One region of the Desulforamulus hydrothermalis Lam5 genome, then DNA from elsewhere that is predicted to be linked to it. Evidence: riboswitches for the same ligand, from Rfam matches in the RefSeq annotation. Region 1 holds a riboswitch; each other region holds the start of a gene.
What was found. A riboswitch is a leader RNA that binds a small molecule or an ion and turns the genes downstream of it on or off. The one in region 1 is predicted to bind S-adenosylmethionine.
Positions count from the first base shown of each region.

Region 2: another riboswitch for S-adenosylmethionine. It lies ahead of DESHY_RS00525 (Vitamin B12 dependent methionine synthase,activation region); the one in region 1 lies ahead of DESHY_RS08965 (homocysteine biosynthesis protein).
Region 3: another riboswitch for S-adenosylmethionine. It lies ahead of metK (methionine adenosyltransferase); the one in region 1 lies ahead of DESHY_RS08965 (homocysteine biosynthesis protein).
Region 4: another riboswitch for S-adenosylmethionine. It lies ahead of DESHY_RS05510 (methionine ABC transporter ATP-binding protein); the one in region 1 lies ahead of DESHY_RS08965 (homocysteine biosynthesis protein).

Region 1 covers NZ_CAOS01000011.1:153,481-158,477, forward strand. The annotation lists gene glmU (bifunctional UDP-N-acetylglucosamine diphosphorylase/glucosamine-1-phosphate N-acetyltransferase GlmU) at 1-1,055, shown strand, start outside; gene DESHY_RS08955 (ribose-phosphate diphosphokinase) at 1,120-2,067, shown strand; gene DESHY_RS14740 (hypothetical protein) at 2,261-2,389, opposite strand; gene DESHY_RS08960 (hypothetical protein) at 2,525-2,731, shown strand; SAM riboswitch class I at 2,793-2,899, shown strand; gene DESHY_RS08965 (homocysteine biosynthesis protein) at 2,990-4,189, shown strand; gene DESHY_RS08970 (NIL domain-containing protein) at 4,214-4,615, shown strand; gene DESHY_RS08975 (UPF0280 family protein) at 4,617-4,997, shown strand, end outside.
Region 2 covers NZ_CAOS01000001.1:90,253-95,249, reverse strand. The annotation lists gene DESHY_RS00530 (homocysteine S-methyltransferase family protein) at 1-2,133, opposite strand, end outside; gene DESHY_RS00525 (Vitamin B12 dependent methionine synthase,activation region) at 2,123-2,815, opposite strand; SAM riboswitch class I at 2,886-2,990, opposite strand; gene DESHY_RS00520 (BaiN/RdsA family NAD(P)/FAD-dependent oxidoreductase) at 3,018-4,049, opposite strand; gene DESHY_RS00515 (aminoacetone oxidase family FAD-binding enzyme) at 4,228-4,899, opposite strand; gene ychF (redox-regulated ATPase YchF) at 4,985-4,997, opposite strand, start outside.
Region 3 covers NZ_CAOS01000003.1:595,161-600,157, reverse strand. The annotation lists gene murJ (murein biosynthesis integral membrane protein MurJ) at 1-1,284, shown strand, start outside; gene DESHY_RS03815 (YlmC/YmxH family sporulation protein) at 1,309-1,572, shown strand; SAM riboswitch class I at 1,635-1,732, shown strand; gene metK (methionine adenosyltransferase) at 1,827-3,020, shown strand; gene DESHY_RS03805 (ATP-binding protein) at 3,259-4,002, shown strand; gene DESHY_RS03800 (glycosyltransferase) at 4,061-4,525, shown strand; gene DESHY_RS03795 (GGDEF domain-containing protein) at 4,572-4,997, shown strand, end outside.
Region 4 covers NZ_CAOS01000008.1:56,420-61,416, forward strand. The annotation lists gene DESHY_RS05500 (OPT family oligopeptide transporter) at 1-1,775, shown strand, start outside; gene DESHY_RS05505 (iron-containing alcohol dehydrogenase family protein) at 1,802-2,908, opposite strand; SAM riboswitch class I at 3,068-3,180, shown strand; gene DESHY_RS05510 (methionine ABC transporter ATP-binding protein) at 3,253-4,278, shown strand; gene DESHY_RS05515 (methionine ABC transporter permease) at 4,268-4,942, shown strand; gene DESHY_RS05520 (MetQ/NlpA family ABC transporter substrate-binding protein) at 4,957-4,997, shown strand, end outside.

The sequences.
Region 1 (4,997 bases):
CTCTGCTGCGGGCATCAACCCTGACCGGGCTGGTGCAGGCCCACCGGCAAACCGGTGCGGCAGCAACACTGTTAACGGCGGAAATGCCTGACCCCGGCGGTTACGGACGGGTGATCAGGTCAGCTGACGGCGGTGTGTGCCGGATTGTGGAACAAAAGGACGCTTCGCCTGAGGAACTGCTGGTGCGGGAAATTAATACCGGTGTCTATTGTTTTAAAGGAGCCGGGTTGTTTGAGGCGCTGCGGGAAATTTCCCCGGCCAATGCTCAGGGGGAATATTACCTGACGGATATTATCCAAATATTGGTGCAAAGAGGTTTGCCGGTGCAGGCAGTAAGCCTGGCAGACCCCCAGGAAGTACAGGGAATTAACGACCGCCTGCAGTTGTCCCGGGCTGAGCAAGTGCTGCGGCAGCGGGTGCTGGCGGATTTAATGCTGCAGGGTGTAACGGTAATGGACCCGGCCACCACCTATATTGAGCAGGATGTAAAAATCGGCCGGGATACGGTGATTTTGCCTTTTACTTTTTTGCAGGGCCAAACCGAGGTCGGCAACTGTTGTGTCATCGGCCCGGGCAGCCGAATTACCGATTGCCTGATCGGTGACGGGGTAGAGATTCAATATGCGGTGCTGGCCGGCAGCCGGATCGGCAGCCATACGGTGATCGGCCCTTATGCTTATATACGTCCGGGTACAGTAATCGGTGAACACGCCAAGGTGGGGGATTTTGTAGAAATTAAAAAATCCACCATCGGTAATGGCAGCAAAATTCCTCACTTAAGTTATGTAGGCGATGCCGTCATCGGGGAAAAGGTTAATGTAGGGGCGGGTACCATTACCTGTAATTATGACGGCAAAAACAAATACCAAACCGTCCTGGAGGACGGTGCTTTTATCGGCAGCAACACCAATTTGGTGGCACCGGTAAAGGTGGGCCGGGATGCCGTTGTGGCTGCCGGCTCCACCATTACCAAAGATGTACCCGCCGAAGCCCTGGCGGTGGCCAGAGAGCGGCAAACCAATCTGGCGGATTGGGTTAAGAAAAAAAGAAAGTAAGTATGCAGGCACCCGCTTACAGGCATGCTTAACGCACAATTATTTATATGTTGGGGGTAAATAAATGACTTCCGGAAGTAAACGCTTAAAGATATTCGCCGGTAACGCTAATCCGGAATTGGCCAAGGAAATTTGTCAGTATCTAGGGGTGGCCATGGGGAAATCCCAGGTAACCCGTTTTAGCGACGGGGAAATACGGGTCAAGGTGGAGGAAAGCGTCAGAGGTTCGGATGCCTTTATTATTCAGCCAACCTCCACACCGGTCAATGAACACCTGATGGAGCTGTTGATTATGGCAGATGCCTTGCGCCGGGCTTCTGCCCGCCGCATCACAGCAGTAATACCCTATTACGGGTATGCCAGGCAGGACCGGAAAACCCGGGCCAGGGATCCCATTACCGCCAAGCTGGTGGCCAATATCCTGACGGCCAGCGGTTGCCGCCGGATTATTACTATGGATTTACATGCCGGACAGATCCAGGGTTTTTTTGACATTCCGGTGGATCACCTGCCGGCGGTGCCTATCTTGGCTGAATATTTCCAGCAAAACTTGCAGGAAGATGTGGTGGTGGTGTCGCCGGACATCGGTGGGGTTACCCGGGCCAGGGATCTGGCCGAACGCATCGGCTCGCCGTTAGCCATTATTGATAAACGGCGTCCGGAGCCCAACGTCGCTGAGGTTACTAATATTATCGGCAATATTAAAGGTAAAACGGTAATCATGATTGACGATATTATTGATACTGCCGGCACCATTACGAAAGGTGCCGCCGCCCTGATGGAGCGGGGAGCCAAAGAGATATATGTTTGCTGCACTCACGCCGTATTGTCCGGTCCGGCCATACAACGGTTGGAAGAATCGGTGATTAAAGAAGTGGTAATTACCAACACCATACCGCTGCCGCCGGAAAAAATGATTGATAAAATCAAGGTCTTATCTGTAGCGCCCTTGCTGGGCGAAGCTATTATTCGTATTCATGAGGATCTTTCGGTCAGTAAATTGTTTTCATAACCTTTCGCTGCCGTATAAAATACCCGGCGGCCAACAGTAGTATTGGCTGTTGGCCGCCGGGTTTGTGATTTGGGCAAATGCGGCAGCGGACAAACGGGACTTTAGTCCTAACGACATGCGACTAAAATACTAAAACCTTTTTCCTGCCTTGCCATGGGGCGCTAATTCGAGTATAAACATTTTAGGGTCGGTGCTAACTGTGAGTGTACCGGTCGTACATATAATCGGCATTTATATCCTCGGCAGGTTCCTCCGGCCGGTACGGCCAACTGCTGACTCCGGTTGCCAGCAGGTCCGGTCTGGTTTCGTTTTGCAAGGTCATAATATCACCTCCTTGTCATGATTAGATTTTGAGAAAAAGTTTCCGGTTATACAGTAAGGTGGTGCAAAACACCGCCTTAATTATAGACAAAGGCCTTATTTAAGATTATATTTTCGGAGGTGCAGCAGCTTGTTAGTGCAGCAGCATGTGCAGTATTTGCAAAGCAACGGCCTGGAAGTAACCGATATGAAAAATCAAGAGGTTTTCTGGGTCAAATTTCCTACCGGCTACCGCATTATTATGGATCAGCAGGAGCTGGCAAAGCTGGCACAGTTTTTTAAACTTCACGAAGATAAAGGCCCCGGTGTTATTGAAATGTTATACCGGGTAGAAAAAAATTAGGTTGACAAATTTAAGGGTGGGTTGTTAAACTTAATAATCAAAAAATAAAATAATTTTTGTGCTCTTATCCCGAGAGGTGGAGGGACTGGCCCAATGAAACCCGGCAACCATCCGGCATTCCGGACAGGTGCTAATTCCTGCAGAAGATTTTCTTCTGGCAGATAAGAGGTGTGCTGCGATTAAGCAAGTATCAAAACCTCTTCTGTTAAGAAGGGGTTTTGTTTATGTCGGGGCAAAAGAGCACGGAAGGAGGACCTCATGGGCGTTGAACGCACCTACAAAGAAATTAACGAACGCATCAAAGCCGGTAAAGCAGTGGTACTGACGGCGGAAGAAGTTATTGGCCGCGTGCGGGAACAGGGTTTGGCCAAAACAGCCGCTCAAGTTGACGTGGTGACTACGGGAACCTTTGGTCCCATGTGTTCCTCGGGGGCTTTTTTAAACTTCGGGCATTCGTCGCCCCGTATTCGCATGAGCAAAGTTTGGCTGAACGGTGTGCCTGCCTATACCGGTATTGCGGCGGTGGATGCTTACATTGGGGCCACCGAGCTGCCTGAAGATGATCCGGCCAACAACAACTATCCCGGTACATTCCGTTATGGCGGGGGGCATGTGATTGAAGATCTGGTGGCCGGCAAGCCGATTAAACTGGAGGCTTTATCTTACGGCACAGATTGTTATCCCCGCCGGGAGATAGAAACCAGCATCACCATTAACGACATCAATGAAGCTATTTTATTTAATCCCCGTAATGCCTATCAAAATTACAACTGTGCCGTCAATTTAAGCGATAAGACCATTTATACCTACATGGGGACCTTGAAGCCCCGGCTGGGCAATGCCAACTACTCTACCTCGGGGCAGTTGAGTCCGTTGATGAAGGATCCCAACTTTGCCACCATTGGTATCGGCACTCGGATTTTCCTGGGCGGCGGCATTGGTTATGTGGTTTGGAACGGAACCCAGCACTTCCCCGGCTGGCTTAAAGACGACAGCGGCAACATTGTCGGTTCTGCCGGCGGCACCCTGGCAGTGCTGGGAGATCTTAAGCAAATGAAACCCCAGTGGCTCAGGGGTACCAGCTTCCAGGGTTATGGTGCCACTCTGACGGTGGGATTGGGTGTGCCGATTCCTATTCTCAATGAAGAAATTTTACGGTTTGCAGCCCTGTCGGACGAAGAACTGCATGCTCCGGTGGTGGATTACAGCGAGGGTTATCCTAACCGGTTGGCGGGCAACCTGGGTCTGGTCAGCTATGCCCGGTTAAAATCGGGCAAAATTACCGTGCAGGGCAAAGAAGTGCCTACGGCGCCCCTTTCCAGTTATGCTAAAGCCCGGGAAATTGCCCATATTTTAAAACAGTGGATAGAAAAGGGTGACTTCTTGTTGGGTGAACCGGTGCAGTTGCTGCCCGGACCGGCTGCCGGATTAACGGGCAAAGTTTTGGCAAGTAAGTAAGTAATCAGGAAAGGAGCGGCTTGTATGGCACCGCATAAAATTGTTTTAAGGTTTACTTCCACCACCTCTGACCAGCCGATAATTTATCATTTGGTTAAGGATTACGATTTGGTGGTTAATATTGTCAAGGCCCAGATTAACCCTCACCTGGAGGGAACCATGGTGTTAGATTTGGATGGGCCGAGGTACGAAGAAGGCATCCGGTATTTAAGGGATCAGGGCATCACGGTGCATCCTTTAACCCAGGAAGTGGTGCGTATCCATGACCGCTGTACCGCTTGCGGCGCCTGCACGGTACACTGCCCGGCGGGTGCCCTGTATCTGGAGCGCCCGGCCATGGAGGTTCATTTTAACGGTGACAAATGTGTGGTTTGTCTGCAGTGTTTAAAGGTTTGCCCGGTACGGGCCATGGAGGTAAGGATTTAACTTGACCTACACCGAACGTACTTACCGTTCCCTGCACCGCCAGCATGACCTGGTGCATTTTCAAGTGATGGTGCGAGAAACCGATTTGGATATCGGCGTACGGCGGGAACGCTTTTCACCTGAGCTGGTGCGCCGGACGGAGGAATTAATTTATCAAGAGCGCCGGCTGCTGGAGTTGTATATCCGCCAGGACCCGGTTTTTCAAACCAGCTTGCAGCCTCACCCAACCGTCGCCGGGGCACCGTCCCTGGCGGTGGAGATGGCTGAGGCGGCCCGCCTGGCCGGGGTTGGACCAATGGCGGCGGTGGCCGGCGCCTTTGCCCAACTGGCAGGGAAAGCTTTGACCCGGTATTCCCGGGATGTTATTGTGGAAAACGGCGGC
Region 2 (4,997 bases), on a different contig from region 1:
AATAACTTCAAAGCCATGGTTAGCCAGCATCACAGATACAATATTTTTACCGATATCATGGATGTCTCCCTTGACGGTGGCCAGTATCACTGTGCCGACCCTTTTCGACGGGCCCTTGGCCAGTTCAGGCCGCAGCCGGGCAAAACTTTTGGTCATGGTTTCGCCGGCCATCATTAATTGCGGCAAGAAATACTGCCCGGCGCCATACCGGCGTCCCACTTCTTCAATACCTGGAATTAATGCTTTATCCAACATTTCCATGGGACTTAGTCCCTCTGCCAGGGCATTTTCAATATATGCTACAATATTATCTTTATCACCGGACAGCACTGCCTGGTATAAAACCTCCAGCGGAGTAGCGGCAGCTTGTACCGCCGGCTGCGGGGTTACCTGAATACCGGCCGCCTCTTGTGCATGGGCAATGTAACCGGCTGCCTGGGGGTCCCGTCCGGTGAGCACCGCAGCAGCCCGCAGGGTTTCCATCATCCGCTGTTCCTGGGGATTTAATATGGCTGCATCCAGACCCGCTGCCAGCGCCATGGCAAAAAATGCCGCATTGATCAGCCCGCGGTTGGGCAAGCCAAAGGACACATTGCTTACTCCCAGACTGGTGGTAAGGCCAAGCTCTTTTTTTACCAGACTAATGGCCTTGAGAGTTTCCGGTACCCCTGCGGGCTGGGCACTGACTGTCAGCACCAAACAATCTATCATTAAATCGCTTCTGGGTATTCCCATAGCCTCAACCCGCTCCACCAGCCGCCGGGCTACCGCCAGACGTTCCTCGGCGGTGGCGGGAATACCCCCTTCGTCCAGGGTAAGGCCAATAAGGGCCGCCCCGTATCGTTTAGCCAGGGGCAAAATGGTTTGCAGGCTTTTTTCTTCTCCGTTAATCGAGTTTATAATGGCCTTACCATGATATATTTTGAGAGCCTTTTCAATAACCGCCGGATCAGTGCTGTCAATACACAAGGGAGCATCCACCAGCACCTGAACCGCCTGGACAGCCCGTTCCATAGCGGCCACCTGGTCTACCCCCCCGACCCCCACGTTGACATCCAGTATGGCAGCGCCCGCGGCCACCTGGGCCAGGGCATCCCGGCGGGTAATTTCGGTCTTGCCCTCTCTTATTTCTGCCTGCAGAGCCTTTTTGCCGGTGGGGTTAAGGCGTTCCCCTACGGCCACCGGCATAGCCTGCGGGTGAACAGTTACGGTCTTAACCCGGCTGGCCACCCGCAAACCAAAATCCCTGTTGCGCTCCTTGAGGGGCAACCCCTTAACGCTTTGCTGAATGGCTTTAATGTGTTCCGGGGTAGTACCGCAGCACCCCCCCAGCAGGGAGGCGCCAAAAGCCACAAACCGGGCTGCAAACTCAGCCATCGTAGCCGGCGTTTCCCGGAAAACCGTGCGGCCTTCCACCATTTCCGGCATGCCGGCATTGGGTGAAACTAACACCGGCAGGTTAGTGCTTTGGGTAAGCTGCTGCACTACCGGCACCAGTTCCCGGGGACCCACCGAACAATTGACGCCAATGGCCGCTACTCCAAGCCTCTCCACCACTACCGCCGCTGTTTCCGGGTCAGTACCCGTAAAGGTACGGCCGGTTTCGTCGAAGGTAAAACTGGCCACCACCGGCACCGGACCGGCATCTGCCGCAGCAATCAGGGCCGCCCGCATCTCGCCTATATCACCGAAGGTTTCAAAAAGAATTAAATCCACCCCTGCCTCTACCAGGGCCCGGCACTGTTCATAAAACTGCTCATAGGCCTCATCAAAAGTCATGGTGCCCAGAGGCTGCAAGAATTTGCCCAGGGGGCCCACCGAACCCGCCACCATCGCTCCGTAAGGCCGGGCAGCTTCCTTGGCTAAACTTACCGCGGCCAAGTTGATCTCCCGCACCAGGTGGTCCAGGCCGTAATCTGCCAGTTTCAACCTGATGGCACCAAATGTATTGGTGGTGATAATATCGGCACCGGCAGCCAAATATAATTTATGAACCTCTTGCACCGAGGCCGGACGGCTAAGATTCCATTCCTCCGGACACCACCCGGCCGGCAACCCCAGTTGCTGCAGCAGGGTACCCATTGCGCCGTCAACCACCAAGATTTCTCTTTTAATTCTTTCCCTAAAAGACAAGTTCGCTCTCTCCTTCTGCATTGGCTTGCCGCATGCGACAATTTGTCATCTGACAGGACTGACATTTTACCTGTTTTTGAGTTGGCCGGGGGCACCACCCCACCATAAAACAAAGGGACTTTGCCGGCTGCATTTGATAATATTCATTGCAGGCAACAGCAATTTGTTCTGCCCCTGACATTTGCAAAAACAAGGGCAGGCAATCCATTGGCAGGCCCCGGTAGCCCGGACCAAGCCGGGGGGCAGGAAATAAACCCTTACTTCTTTGCCGGCCGGCCAACAGTCTGACCACTCGCCGGGCAGCTTCCTCCACGGCGGCCGTTCCTACAGCATCCAACAGAACGGCATCCGCCGCCAGGCCCTGGCTAAACAAGCCGGTCACTTCTTTCTCGATAGTTTCTCCCACCGTTACAGTTACCACGCTGGCCGTGCTACAATTTTCAAGATAAGAGCCTGGCCAGGGCAGGTTAAATGAAGCTTCCCGGCGATACAGGGTGGCACCGTCCGGCGCCAGCTGCATGTGAGCGGCTACCGCAGCCGGCTGCATTAAGCATTTGCCCAGGTTAATCATCTCCTGCACCCGGGCCAGCCAGCGCGGCTCAACAGGTTGTTTGTTCCCCACTCCCAGGCAGGCCGCCACCTGCTGCGGTTGTAGGTCTAAAGGTATGTGAGGCAACAGCATAATAACCTCCGGCAAGGAAAACAAAAACGCCCAATAAGGGCGTAAGGTGTTAAAAATAACTCCATGGCGCACCTTATCTCTCAGGAACTAATCCTGCAGGAGTTGGCACCGCCGCCAGAAATAGGCCGGTTGCCGGGCTTCATTGGGCCAGTCCCTCCACCACTCTTGATAAGACTTTTAATATTTTTTATTTAATGGTAATTTACATGAAAGTATTTCTTTCGTCAAGAGTTTCCTTGCAGCAAGCAGCCGCTGACTCACCTGCCACATAGCCGGTGCTGAAAGCCACCTGCATATTATAGCCGCCCGTATGGGCATCCACGTCCAATACCTCGCCGGCCAAAAACAAACCTTTAATAAGACGGGAACCCATGGTTCGCGGGTCAATTTCTTTAATATTGATGCCGCCGCCTGTTACGGTTGCCTCGGCCAGGGGGCGGGTGCCGGTAATCTGCAGCGGCAACTTTTTCACTAAGGCCAGAAGCCTTTGGCAGGCGCCTTTGTCAACCTGTCCCCAGGTGGCGTCCGGGCTGATATCGGCCAGCTTGACCAGTACCCTGGCCAAACGTTCCGGCAGCCAGTCGGCCAGCAGATTTTTTAAAGAGCGCCGGTCGCCTTCTTGCACCCTTTGCAGCAGGCGCTTGGCCAGCAGATCCGGAGATTGGTCAGGTAAAATATCCATTTCCCCTTTGAGCATCACACCCGGCTGCCGCTGCTGCGCCAGTGCTACGGCCCGCCCCAGCCGCAAGGCGGCGGGACCGGACAAACCCCAGTGGGTAAAAATAACATCTCCCTGTTCGGCAGCCATTACTTTTCCCCCACTATTGTATAAGACTATCTTCACACCGGACAAACTAACGCCCTGTACCTGTCGTTCGGTAATCCAGGCGTCGTTGCAGGTAACAGCCACCGCAGCCGGAAACAGTTCGGTAATGTTGTGTCCCCACCGGCGGGCCATGGCATATCCTTCACCGGTACTGCCGGTATGCGGGTAAGACATGCCGCCGGTGGCCAGCACCACCGCTCCCGCCCGAAAGGTGTGAGAGCCCGCTTGTACGCCCAGGCAACGCCGGTCTTTGACTAACAGACCGTCCACTTGGCTTTTGTACCGCACGGTTACCCCCTGCTGCCGTAAATACTGCTCCAAGGCCTGCACCACCTGACCGGCCCGGTCACTGACCGGAAACACCCGGCCCTGGTCTTCCACCTTGGTGGGAACACCCAACTTTAGCAAAAAATGCCGCAAATCCTGGGGGTAAACCGGTGTAAAGCACTGTAAACAAATTTCCCGTTACCCGGAATATTGGCTATGACGGTCTGGATATCCGTGTCATTGGTTAGGTTGCAGCGGCCGCCGCCGGTAATTAACATTTTCTCGTATAACTTCGTATAATGTATGCTATACGAAGTTATTACGATAAGACTATCTTCACACCGGACAAACTAACGCCCTGTACCTGTCGTTCGGTAATCCAGGCGTCGTTGCAGGTAACAGCCACCGCAGCCGGAAACAGTTCGGTAATGTTGTGTCCCCACCGGCGGGCCATGGCATATCCTTCACCGGTACTGCCGGTATGCGGGTAAGACATGCCGCCGGTGGCCAGCACCACCGCTCCCGCCCGAAAGGTGTGAGAGCCCGCTTGTACGCCCAGGCAACGCCGGTCTTTGACTAACAGACCGTCCACTTGGCTTTTGTACCGCACGGTTACCCCCTGCTGCCGTAAATACTGCTCCAAGGCCTGCACCACCTGACCGGCCCGGTCACTGACCGGAAACACCCGGCCCTGGTCTTCCACCTTGGTGGGAACACCCAACTTTAGCAAAAAATGCCGCAAATCCTGGGGGGTAAACCGGTGTAAAGCACTGTAAACAAATTTCCCGTTACCCGGAATATTGGCTATGACGGTCTGGATATCCGTGTCATTGGTTAGGTTGCAGCGGCCGCCGCCGGTAATTAACATTTTCTTCCCTAAGCAATCATTTTTTTCCAGCAAGCACACCTGCACTCCCAGGGCGGCGGCCCTGGCGGCAGCCATCATGCCGGCAGGCCCGCCGCCAATTACAATAACGCCGTTCTCTTGCATTACGCTGTACAACTCCTATGCAGCTATAAAAAACAACCCCGGGCAGCCGGGGAAACACTGATTCGTGCCGGCAGACCGGGCAACCTTAGACATTAAAT
Region 3 (4,997 bases), on a different contig from region 1:
CTGGTGGGAGTTTGGGCGGCGCCCTTGCTGGTTAAACTGACCGCCCCGGGGTTAAGCGCCGAAGTGGCCGGGCTGGCCACCCGGCTGACCGTAATTATGCTGCCCATCCTGGTATTTTACGGTTTGTCCACCGTATTTCAGGGGCTGTTAAACGCCAACCAGGTATTTGGCATCCCGGCCCTCAGTGTCAGTGTCACCAATCTTACCATTATTGCGGCGGCCCTGACCCTGGGCAGCGTCTACGGCATCGACGGCCTGGCCGCCGGGACGGTGCTGGGGTTTGTGCTGGCCGCCCTGATGCAGCTTCCCAAACTGCGCCAGGTGGGCTTCCGCTTCCGGTTCAGCATCGACCTGCGGCATCCCGGCGTACGCCAGGTGCTGCACCTGGTGCTGCCGGTGGCCATTGGCACCTCGCTCAACCAGATTTATCTGATTATCGACCGCATCCTGGCCTCCGGCCTGGCGGAGGGCAGTATTTCCGCCCTCAACTATGCCAACCGGATTATCCTGATGCCTATTACTTTTTTTGTGCTGGCGGTGGGCACCGCCTTTTACCCTGCCATCACCACCCTGGCCGCCCGGGGGCAAAGGCAGGAACTGGCGGATACAGTGGTGCGGGCCGGCCGGATGGTTATTTTATTTTCCCTGCCGGCGGGCATCGGGCTGATGGTGCTAGCCACCCCTGTCATCAAGCTGCTGTTTGAGCACGGCCAATTTACCCCCCGGGCCACGGCGATGACCGCCTTTGCTCTCTCCATGTATGCTGTCGGCCTGGTGGGACAGGCGGCCAACATTATTCTTACCCGGGCCTTTTATGCCCAGCAGGATACCCGGACGCCGGTGAAACTGATGGCGGTTACGGTGGCCATCAACCTGGCCTTCAGCCTGCTGCTCATCGGCCCCTTAAAGCACGGCGGCCTGGCCCTGGCCAACTCCCTTGCTTCCCTGGCCAACACCGCCATGCTGGCCTGGTTCCTCAACCGGCGCCTACCCGGTTTGCTCAATGCCGGTCTGGCTAAATTTGCCGGGCAAACTGCCCTGGCCACTGCTGCCATGGCGGCCGCGGCCTGGTCGGTGCAGGCCGGGGCGGCGGGGTTGGCGGCGGCCCACGGCACCCTGGGGCTGGCGCTGCAGGTGGGGGCGGCCATCGGCACCGGTTTGCTGGTTTTTGTGGCGGCGGTGTTCCTGCTGAAAATGGAAGAAGCCACCCTGGCGGCCCGGTACGGCGGCAAATGGCTGGCCCGCCTGCGGGGCCGGCGCACCAAAACTGACCCCGGCGCATAACATGGCATAGGGGAGGTGCGTGCCATGTTAAAAGCAACCCAACTGGCAGTCAAGGATATTGTCAACCTCAGCGACGGCGCCAAACTGGGGCCGGTGAAGGATCTGCACATTGATCCGGCCACCGGACGGGTGGTGGCCCTGGTGCTGCAGGCCCCCCGCCGCTATTTCGGCCTGGTGCGGTCGGGCAAAGATATGGTGATTCCCTGGGAACTGGTGAAAAAGTTCGGCCTGGATACCGTCCTGGTGGAGCTGGAACCCATGGATCGTTCCTATTATGAAGTAAAATAAATTTGTTTGACACAAAGTACCTGCTTTGCTAAAATAAATCTGGCATTTTGCTGATATTTCTGTGCTCATCAAGAGAGGTGGAGGGACTGGCCCGATGAAACCCGGCAACCTCACGGAAGGTGCCAAATCCTGCAGGAAGCTGCTTCCTGACAGATGAGGTCAAGGTGAGAAAATGCTGGGAAAAGTAACCTCTCCTGCCGGAGAGGTTTATTTCTTGATGATAGCGGAAAAGTTAATAGAGGGAGGGAATGCCTTTGAGCAGAAAACTTTTTACTTCAGAATCCGTAACTGAAGGCCACCCTGATAAAGTGGCGGATCAAATTTCCGATGCCATATTGGATGCCATCCTGGCCAAAGACCCCATGGCCAGGGTTGCTTGCGAAACCTTTGTGACCACCGGTCTGGTGCTGGTGGGCGGGGAAATTTCCTGCAAGTGCTATGTTGATATTCCCAAAGTGGCCCGGGAAACCGTGTTGGAAATCGGTTACACCAGGGCCAAATACGGCTTTGACGGTGACACCTGCGCCGTTCTCACCGCCATTGACGAACAATCCCCCGATATTGCCATGGGTGTGGACAAGGCCCTGGAGGCAAAAACCGGCGAGATGACCGAGGAAGAAATCGAAGCCATCGGCGCCGGCGACCAGGGAATGATGTTTGGTTTCGCCACCGACGAAACACCCGAACTGATGCCCCTGCCCATCTCCCTGGCCCACCAAATGGCCCGCCGCTTGGCGGAAGTGCGCAAAACCGGCCTGGTAGACTACCTGCGGCCGGACGGCAAAACCCAGGTGACGGTGGAATACGACGGCGACCGGCCGGCCCGCATTGACACAGTGGTTATTTCCACCCAGCACCACCCGGAAGCAGAGCTGGCTGTTATTCGCCAGGATATGATTGAAAAGGTGGCCCGTTATGTGTTGCCGCCGGAGCTGGTAGACAACCAGACCCGCTTCTTCATTAACCCCACCGGCCGTTTTGTGATTGGCGGCCCCCATGGGGATGCCGGGCTCACCGGCCGTAAAATTATTGTCGATACCTACGGCGGCCGGGCCCGCCACGGCGGCGGCGCCTTCTCGGGCAAAGACCCCACCAAGGTAGACCGTTCCGCCAGCTATGCAGCCCGCTATGTGGCGAAAAACATTGTGGCCGCCGGCCTGGCCAAACGCTGCGAAGTGCAGGTGGCTTATGCCATCGGGGTAGCCCGCCCGGTATCCGTACGGGTACAAACCTTCGGCACCGGAACAGTCAGTGACGATGTAATTATCCGGCTCATCAACCGCCACTTCGACCTGCGCCCCGCCGGCATTATCAAAACCCTGGACCTGCGCCGGCCCATTTACAAACAAACCGCAGCCTACGGCCACTTTGGCCGCCCTGATTTGGACCTGCCCTGGGAGCGCACCGACAAAGCCGCCCTCCTGCGGGCAGAAGCCGGTCTCAAATAGACAAAGGCAAGCATAAACCGTTAAAGGGTTATCGGCAATCTGAGGCGCTTCACTGTCAGAGGTGAAGCGCCTTTTAATATGCCCGTAAGGGACGGGTAGCAAATTAACGGGTAAATTTTTATTTGCTTTCGACATGATGCAGCAGGGTTCTTCCCACACCTGTGTTATAATACAAAAAATGGTATGCGTGGCAAACAGTGCCTAATAAGGTCTGACCACGCATAAGGAGGCGCTGCGCATGGCGAAAAACCAGGCAGGTGAGGGCGGTTGTCTTTTGCTGAAGGAAGATTTAACCCGCTACCCGGAGTACGCCGGCAATATCATGCGGGCGGTAAAAATTAAGCTGGCCGGGGAAATGGCGGCGGGCATTGCCCACGAAATACGCAACCCCATGACCGCCGTGCGGGGGCTGCTGCAGGTGCTGGAAAAAGAAGCAGCCTGTCCCGGTTTTGCCGAATACCTGCAGGTGATGCTGCGGGAACTGGATCAGGCCAACGCCGTCATTTCCGAAGTGCTGCTGCTGGCGCCTGCCAAAGCCTCTAAGACCAGGTTGCTTCAACTCAACGACCTCTTGTTTGACCTGTTGCCTGCCATTGCCCACCAGGCCCGGCAGTCGGGCAGCCAAGTGCTGTTTGAACCGGGCAACATCCCGCCGCTGTGGCTGAACGAGCAAGAAATCAGCAAACTTATTTGCAATCTGGTATACAACGGTCTGGAAGCTATGCCGGAAGGCGGCAACCTGACCGTTAAAACCTTTCTGGACGACCCGGATGTTGTGCTGGCGGTGCAGGACCAGGGCAAAGGCATCAAGGTGGATGTGCTGAACAAGCTGGGGATACCGTTTTTTACCACCAAAGACCATGGTACCGGCCTGGGCCTGGCGGTTTGCTACAGCGTTGCCGCCCGGCACAATGCCAATATTGTGGTGGAAACCGGCACTAAAGGCAGCACCTTCCTGGTCCGTTTTCAACCTCAACCATAAGTTACCGCTCACCCCCTGTGTTGGCGTAAACATACTCTAAAACACAGGGGGTGTTGTTATGTGGGAGACTGTCTGCTTTTTGCTTATTTTAATCCTGGCCTGCTACGGTGTGTTTTACCTGGTGCAGGACCTGGGCCGCCTGGTCAGGCACCGGCCCGGACCGCCGGTGAGCCTGCTGGTGGTGCTGCAGGACAGGGCGGCGGATGCGGAGTACCTGATGCGCCGGCTGGCGGCCTGGCGCACCCAGCAGTGGGTAAATTTTGACGTGGTGGTGGTGGATGACGGTTCCCGGGATGATACAGCGGGTATTCTCAGGGGGCTGCAGGGCAACCTGGCCTTTCGCCTGGTAACCCTGGAACCGGCTGCGGCGGCTGAACAGTCCGGCCAACCGGACCGGGCCCTGCTTAACGGGCTGCTGTACTGCCATAATGCCCTGGTGTGGGTGGTGGATTTGCGCAAACTGCCCAGCGCCATGCTGGCGGAAAAGGTTTTTCGTGTATTTTTCTGCCAGGGCTGGAGGTAAATTACCATTTATTGTCGAATATTGCAGATTGAAGGAGGTGGCTGTCATGGCCCGACCGGGCGGCTTCGGCTTAATATATACGTGGCTTGTGATTGGGCTTGGCTTTGGCTGGCTGTGGCTGGTGTTTCCCGGGCTTAACCTGGATCAGGGGAGTACCCTGGCCCTGCTGCTTGCCCTGGGCATCCTGGCGGAGTGGCTGGCGGTTCCTCTGGCCCGGGGCTACCTGTCCGGCAGCTACATAGTTGTGGCGGCCTGCCAACTGACCTGCGGCGGGGCGGCCACCGCCTGGGTCACCGGCCTGGTGGCCCTGCTGGGGCTGGGCATTGCCAACCGCGGCAACCCCCTGCGCACCATCCTGTTTAACAGCGCGCAGCACGTTTTAGCGGCGGCGCTGGCGGATGCCGCCTACCGGCTGGCAACCGGCCAGGTGTTGCCCGTCCTTATTTTTACCGTTGTATATTTTATGGTCAAC
Region 4 (4,997 bases), on a different contig from region 1:
ATACTTATCTGGGGCTGAAAGTGGGTTTAACCGTCAGTGCCTCCATTCCTGCCGCAGTGTTAGCTACCGGTCTATATAAGATATTTTTCCGGAGCGGCAATATTTTAGAAAGAAATATCGTTCAAACAGTAGCCTCTTCCGGCGAAAGCATTGCCGGCGGCATCATTTTTACCATTCCCGCCCTGTTGCTCTGGGGTATGGACATCAGTGTGCTTACTGTCGTTATTGTTTCCGCGCTGGGCGGCCTCATCGGCATCCTGTTCTTTGTTCCTCTGCGAAGGTATCTGACAGTGGAAGAACACGGCAGCCTGATTTATCCGGAAGGAATGGCCTGTGCTGAGGTACTGGTTTCCGGCGAAAAAGGCGGCGCCGGCGCCGGCTTGGTGTTTACCGGTATTGCCGTGGGCGGCCTGTACAAGCTGTTCTCCGGCGGTTTCCTGGCCTGGAATGAAAGCCCGGAATGGAAATTGCCCTTTCTTTCCAATGGCCTGATTGGTGTCAATGCCCTCCCCTCATTGTTAGGCGTCGGCTTTATTGTTGGTTATGATGTAGGCAAGTTCATGCTGGCCGGCGGTCTGGTGGCCTGGATGCTGGTGATTCCCCTGATCAGCTATTTCGGCCAGGGATTAGCTAACCCTATTTTCCCCAGTACGGTGCCCATTGCCGAAATGGACGCCTGGAGCATCTGGAGCAAATATGTGCGTTACATCGGCGCCGGCGCAGTGGCTGCCGGCGGGTTTATCTCTTTGGCCAGATCGGCTCCCACCATTATTCGTTCCTTTCGGGCAGCTATGAGCGGCCTTGCCCAAACCAAGGGGGCAGCCGGCCAAAAGCGAACCGAACAGGATCTTTCCATGGCCGTGGTGATCGGCGGAACGCTGCTGGTGGCACTGCTCATTGTTTTCTTGCCTCAGGTGCCGGGCGGTATTATAGGTGCCCTGCTGGTTCTTTTCTTCGGCTTTTTCTTTGCCGCTGTGTCCAGCCGCATCACCGGTATTGTGGGGGTTTCTAACAACCCGGTGTCCGGCATGACCATTGCCACACTGCTGGTGGTGAGCGCCATTGTTAAAGGTCTGGGCTGGTCACCGGAAACCGGTATGGTGGTGGCCATTACCCTGGGTTCTATTGTATGTGTAGCCATTGCAGTGGCCGGTGCCACCGCCCAGAACGGTAAAACCACCTTTATTTTAGGCGGTACCCCCAAGTTTGTACAGATTGGCCAGTACGTGGGAGTGCTTGCCTGTGCCTATTTTATCGGCGCCATTATTGTAATGTTGCACGGCGCTTATACCATGGGTTCCGCCGACCTGCCGGCCCCCCAGGCAACCCTGATGTCAATGGTAACAAAGGGTGTAATTACAGGTACCCTACCCTGGGAGTTTGTTATTATGGGGTTGATTGTGGGAATTGCCATTTATGCCATGGGCCTGCCGGTACTTCCCTTTGCCCTGGGATTTTACCTGCCTCTCCATTTAAGTATGGGCATTCTGGTGGGTGGCGTAGTGCGCATCCTAATTGAAAAAGGCCTGGGCGCCAATGAACTGAAGGACAAGGTGGAGCGTGGCGTTCTTATTTCTTCCGGGCTGATTGCCGGGGACGCCCTGGTTGGCATTGTCATCGCCTTTTTCGCCTACATTGAATACAACATTGCTTTCTTAAAAGGAACCGCTCTGGCTGCCAATAACTGGTTTGCTTTAATCATGTTCCTGCTGGTGGCCTGGTTTACTTACTGGTATACCAACCGGCAAGACGTAAGAAAGGATATTAAAGTTTAAGCGGCCCGCAGCGGGCCGCTTATATATTACAGCAAACGGCTGTCCTTCAAGATTTGATAAATATCCTGTTCCGCCGGCGCCGCCGGGCAGTTGGCCAGGTTTTTGGCTGACAAAGTTTTGGTGGCAAATTTAGCCGCCTCTTCTGCCGTTAATCTGAAATCAACCGGCGCCAACATCTTATTTAAAAACTCTCCCACCTGCGATAAATTGCTGCATCCCAAGGCTTTAACCACCTGCTGCACACGTTCCGGGGCTGCCTGGGCCATAAACTCCAAAGAGGCTTTCATAATGACACCGTTGGCTAAGCCGTGGGGCAAACCTTTAAAATAAGTTAACGGATAGCCCAGGGCATGGATCACCCCGGTAGCAGTTTGGGCAATAACCAAACCGGCCAGCAGGGAAGCATACAACAGTTCTTCCCGCTCTGCCAGCGAAAGATCAGCCGGTTTGCAGCGGGTTAACACCCTGCCCAGGATGGCAATACTCTCCAACGCCAGCAGGTCGGTAAGGGGCGTGGCACGCCGGTTAATAAAACCTTCCACGCTGTGAGACAAAGCATCCACCGCTGTGTTAACCGTAATCTCCCAAGGTAAATTCAACATATAGCGGGCATCCAAAAAAGCCAGCACCGGAAATAATTTTTCACCGGCAATGGACATTTTGGTTTCTGCCCATTCCACCGTAAGAATTGCATAAGGGGTTACTTCACTGCCGGTACCGGCAGTGGTAGGTACCGCCACCACCGGGAGCGGCTCATTGGTCCACTGCCTGGCCATTAATTCCTGCCGGCTAACCTGATTGACCGCCAACACCGCCACAGCCTTGGCGGCATCCAGGGGGCTGCCGCCACCGATCCCGATAATAAAATCTGCCCCCATCTCCCGGGCCCTTTGCCCGCCCCGGTACACCGTAGCTAAACCGGGGTTTTGCTCAACTTCTTGAAAAACTTCCGCCTGGATGCCTTGCCGGTTGAGAGCAGCCAGCATATCAGCCAGGGAACCGTTTCTTTGTGACGAGCTGCCGCCTGTTACAATTAAGGCTTTTTTCCCCAGGGGTGCCAGCTCACCGCTGTATTTGTCAATGCACTGCTGCCCGAAAAAAATCCTGGTGGGGCAACGGAAATTAAACTGCATCATAAACCCTCCCCGTATTTGGTTGCTGTTCTTACCATATTTTATCTCTGATGGTGGTAAATATTAAGAGCTTATGATAAAAATGTCTAAAATTTTGATTGACAAACTGACACTTCTGCCTTAGAATTTACATTGTTTAATTAAACAATAAATATATCCTTCTTATCCAGAGCGGCTGAGGGACTGGCCCTATGAAGCCCGGCAACCTTCTTGGTTATCCGAGAAAGGTGCTAATTCCTGCAGAAGATTTTCTTTCTTCTGAAAGATAAGAAGAGGGCGTAGATGTTATGGCCTCTTCTGGTCTGTCAGAAGAGGCCTTAATTTTTCAAGGAAGGTTGATGCCGGTGATTCAAATTCAAGATTTGACAAAAATTTATCGGTCTGCTGCCGGTGCGGTTACTGCCCTGGATCACGTTAACCTGCGGGTGCGCAAAGGGGAAATTTACGGCATTATTGGCTACAGCGGCGCGGGTAAAAGTACCCTCATCCGTTGTGTAAATATGCTGGAACAACCTACCTCCGGCAGTATCAAGGTAAACGGTCAGGAAATAACTTCTCTTAACGAAACTCAATTAAGGGTAGCCCGCCGCAAAATCGGTATGATATTTCAGCATTTTAATTTGTTATCATCCCGGACAGTATTTGAGAATGTGGCCTTTCCCTTGGAGATCAGCGGTGTGCCGAAAGCCCAGATCAAAGAAAAGGTAACCAAACTGTTGGGTCTGGTGGGCCTGTCGGATAAGGCCGGCGCATACCCCTCGCAGCTTTCCGGGGGGCAGAAACAAAGGGTGGGCATTGCCCGGGCACTGGCCAACGATCCCATCGTTTTATTATGTGACGAAGCCACTTCGGCCCTGGACCCTGCCACCACAGATTCAATTCTGGCCCTGTTAAAAGACATTAACCGCCGGCTGGACCTCACCATTTTAATGATTACTCACGAAATGAAAGTGATCTCGGAAATTTGTGACTCGGTGGCAGTGCTGGAACAGGGAAAAGTTATTGAGGAAGGGCTGGTTATTGACGTCTTTACGCAGCCTCAACACCCGACCACCCGCCGTTTTGTGCAAACCATTATTCAAACCGATATTCCCGAACATATTAAGAAACCGCTGCTGCAAAGGGGGCGGGGACAAATCATCCGGGTATCTTTTATCGGGGATGCCGCTGCCGAACCGGTGATATCCACACTGGTGAAAAAATTTGCTGTAGACATTAATATTCTCTACGGCAACATAAATCAAATCCAGGATACCCCCTTTGGCATGTTAATAATAGAATGTCTGGGGTCCCAGGATAACTGTCGCTTAGCTTTGCAACACTTGCGCCGGCAGGGTTTAAGAATCGAGGTGTTAAAAAATGTTGAATGATTTGTTTGTCCACTTATCCGGTATTTCGCCTGAGCTAATTAAGGCCACCTGGGAAACCCTGTATATGACGGTGGTGGCGGTTATTTTTGCGTCGCTGCTGGGTATTCCCATGGGCATTATTCTGGTAATCACCGACCAGGGCCACATTAAAGAAAACCTGGTGGTCAACCGGATACTGGGAACGGTTATCAATATTTTTCGTTCATATCCCTTTATTATCCTGCTGCTGGCCCTGGTTCCCTTTACCAGGCTGCTGGTGGGTACCACCATCGGTACAACGGCAGCCATTGTCCCCTTAACGGTGGCAGCCGCCCCCTTTGTGGCCAGAATGGTGGAAAGTTCCTTGAAAGAAATAAACAAAGGGGTTATTGAGGCTGCTCTGGCTATGGGTGCCACCACCTGGCAAATTATATGGAAAGTATTGCTGCCTGAGGCTTTGCCCGGCATTATCCTGGGCACTACCATCACCACTATTGCGGTAATAGGCTACTCAGCCATGGCCGGCGTGGTGGGCGGCGGCGGATTGGGTGATCTGGCGGTAAGGTACGGTTACATGCGATTTGATTCGGTAGTAATGGTAACCACAGTCATCGTTTTAGTAATTCTTGTACAGGTTATTCAATCTTTGGGCAATTTACTTGCCAATAAATTCAATAAAAATTAAAGGAGGAAAAGAACATGAAGAAAAAACTGGTATTTATTGTGGCCTGTCTGAGCAG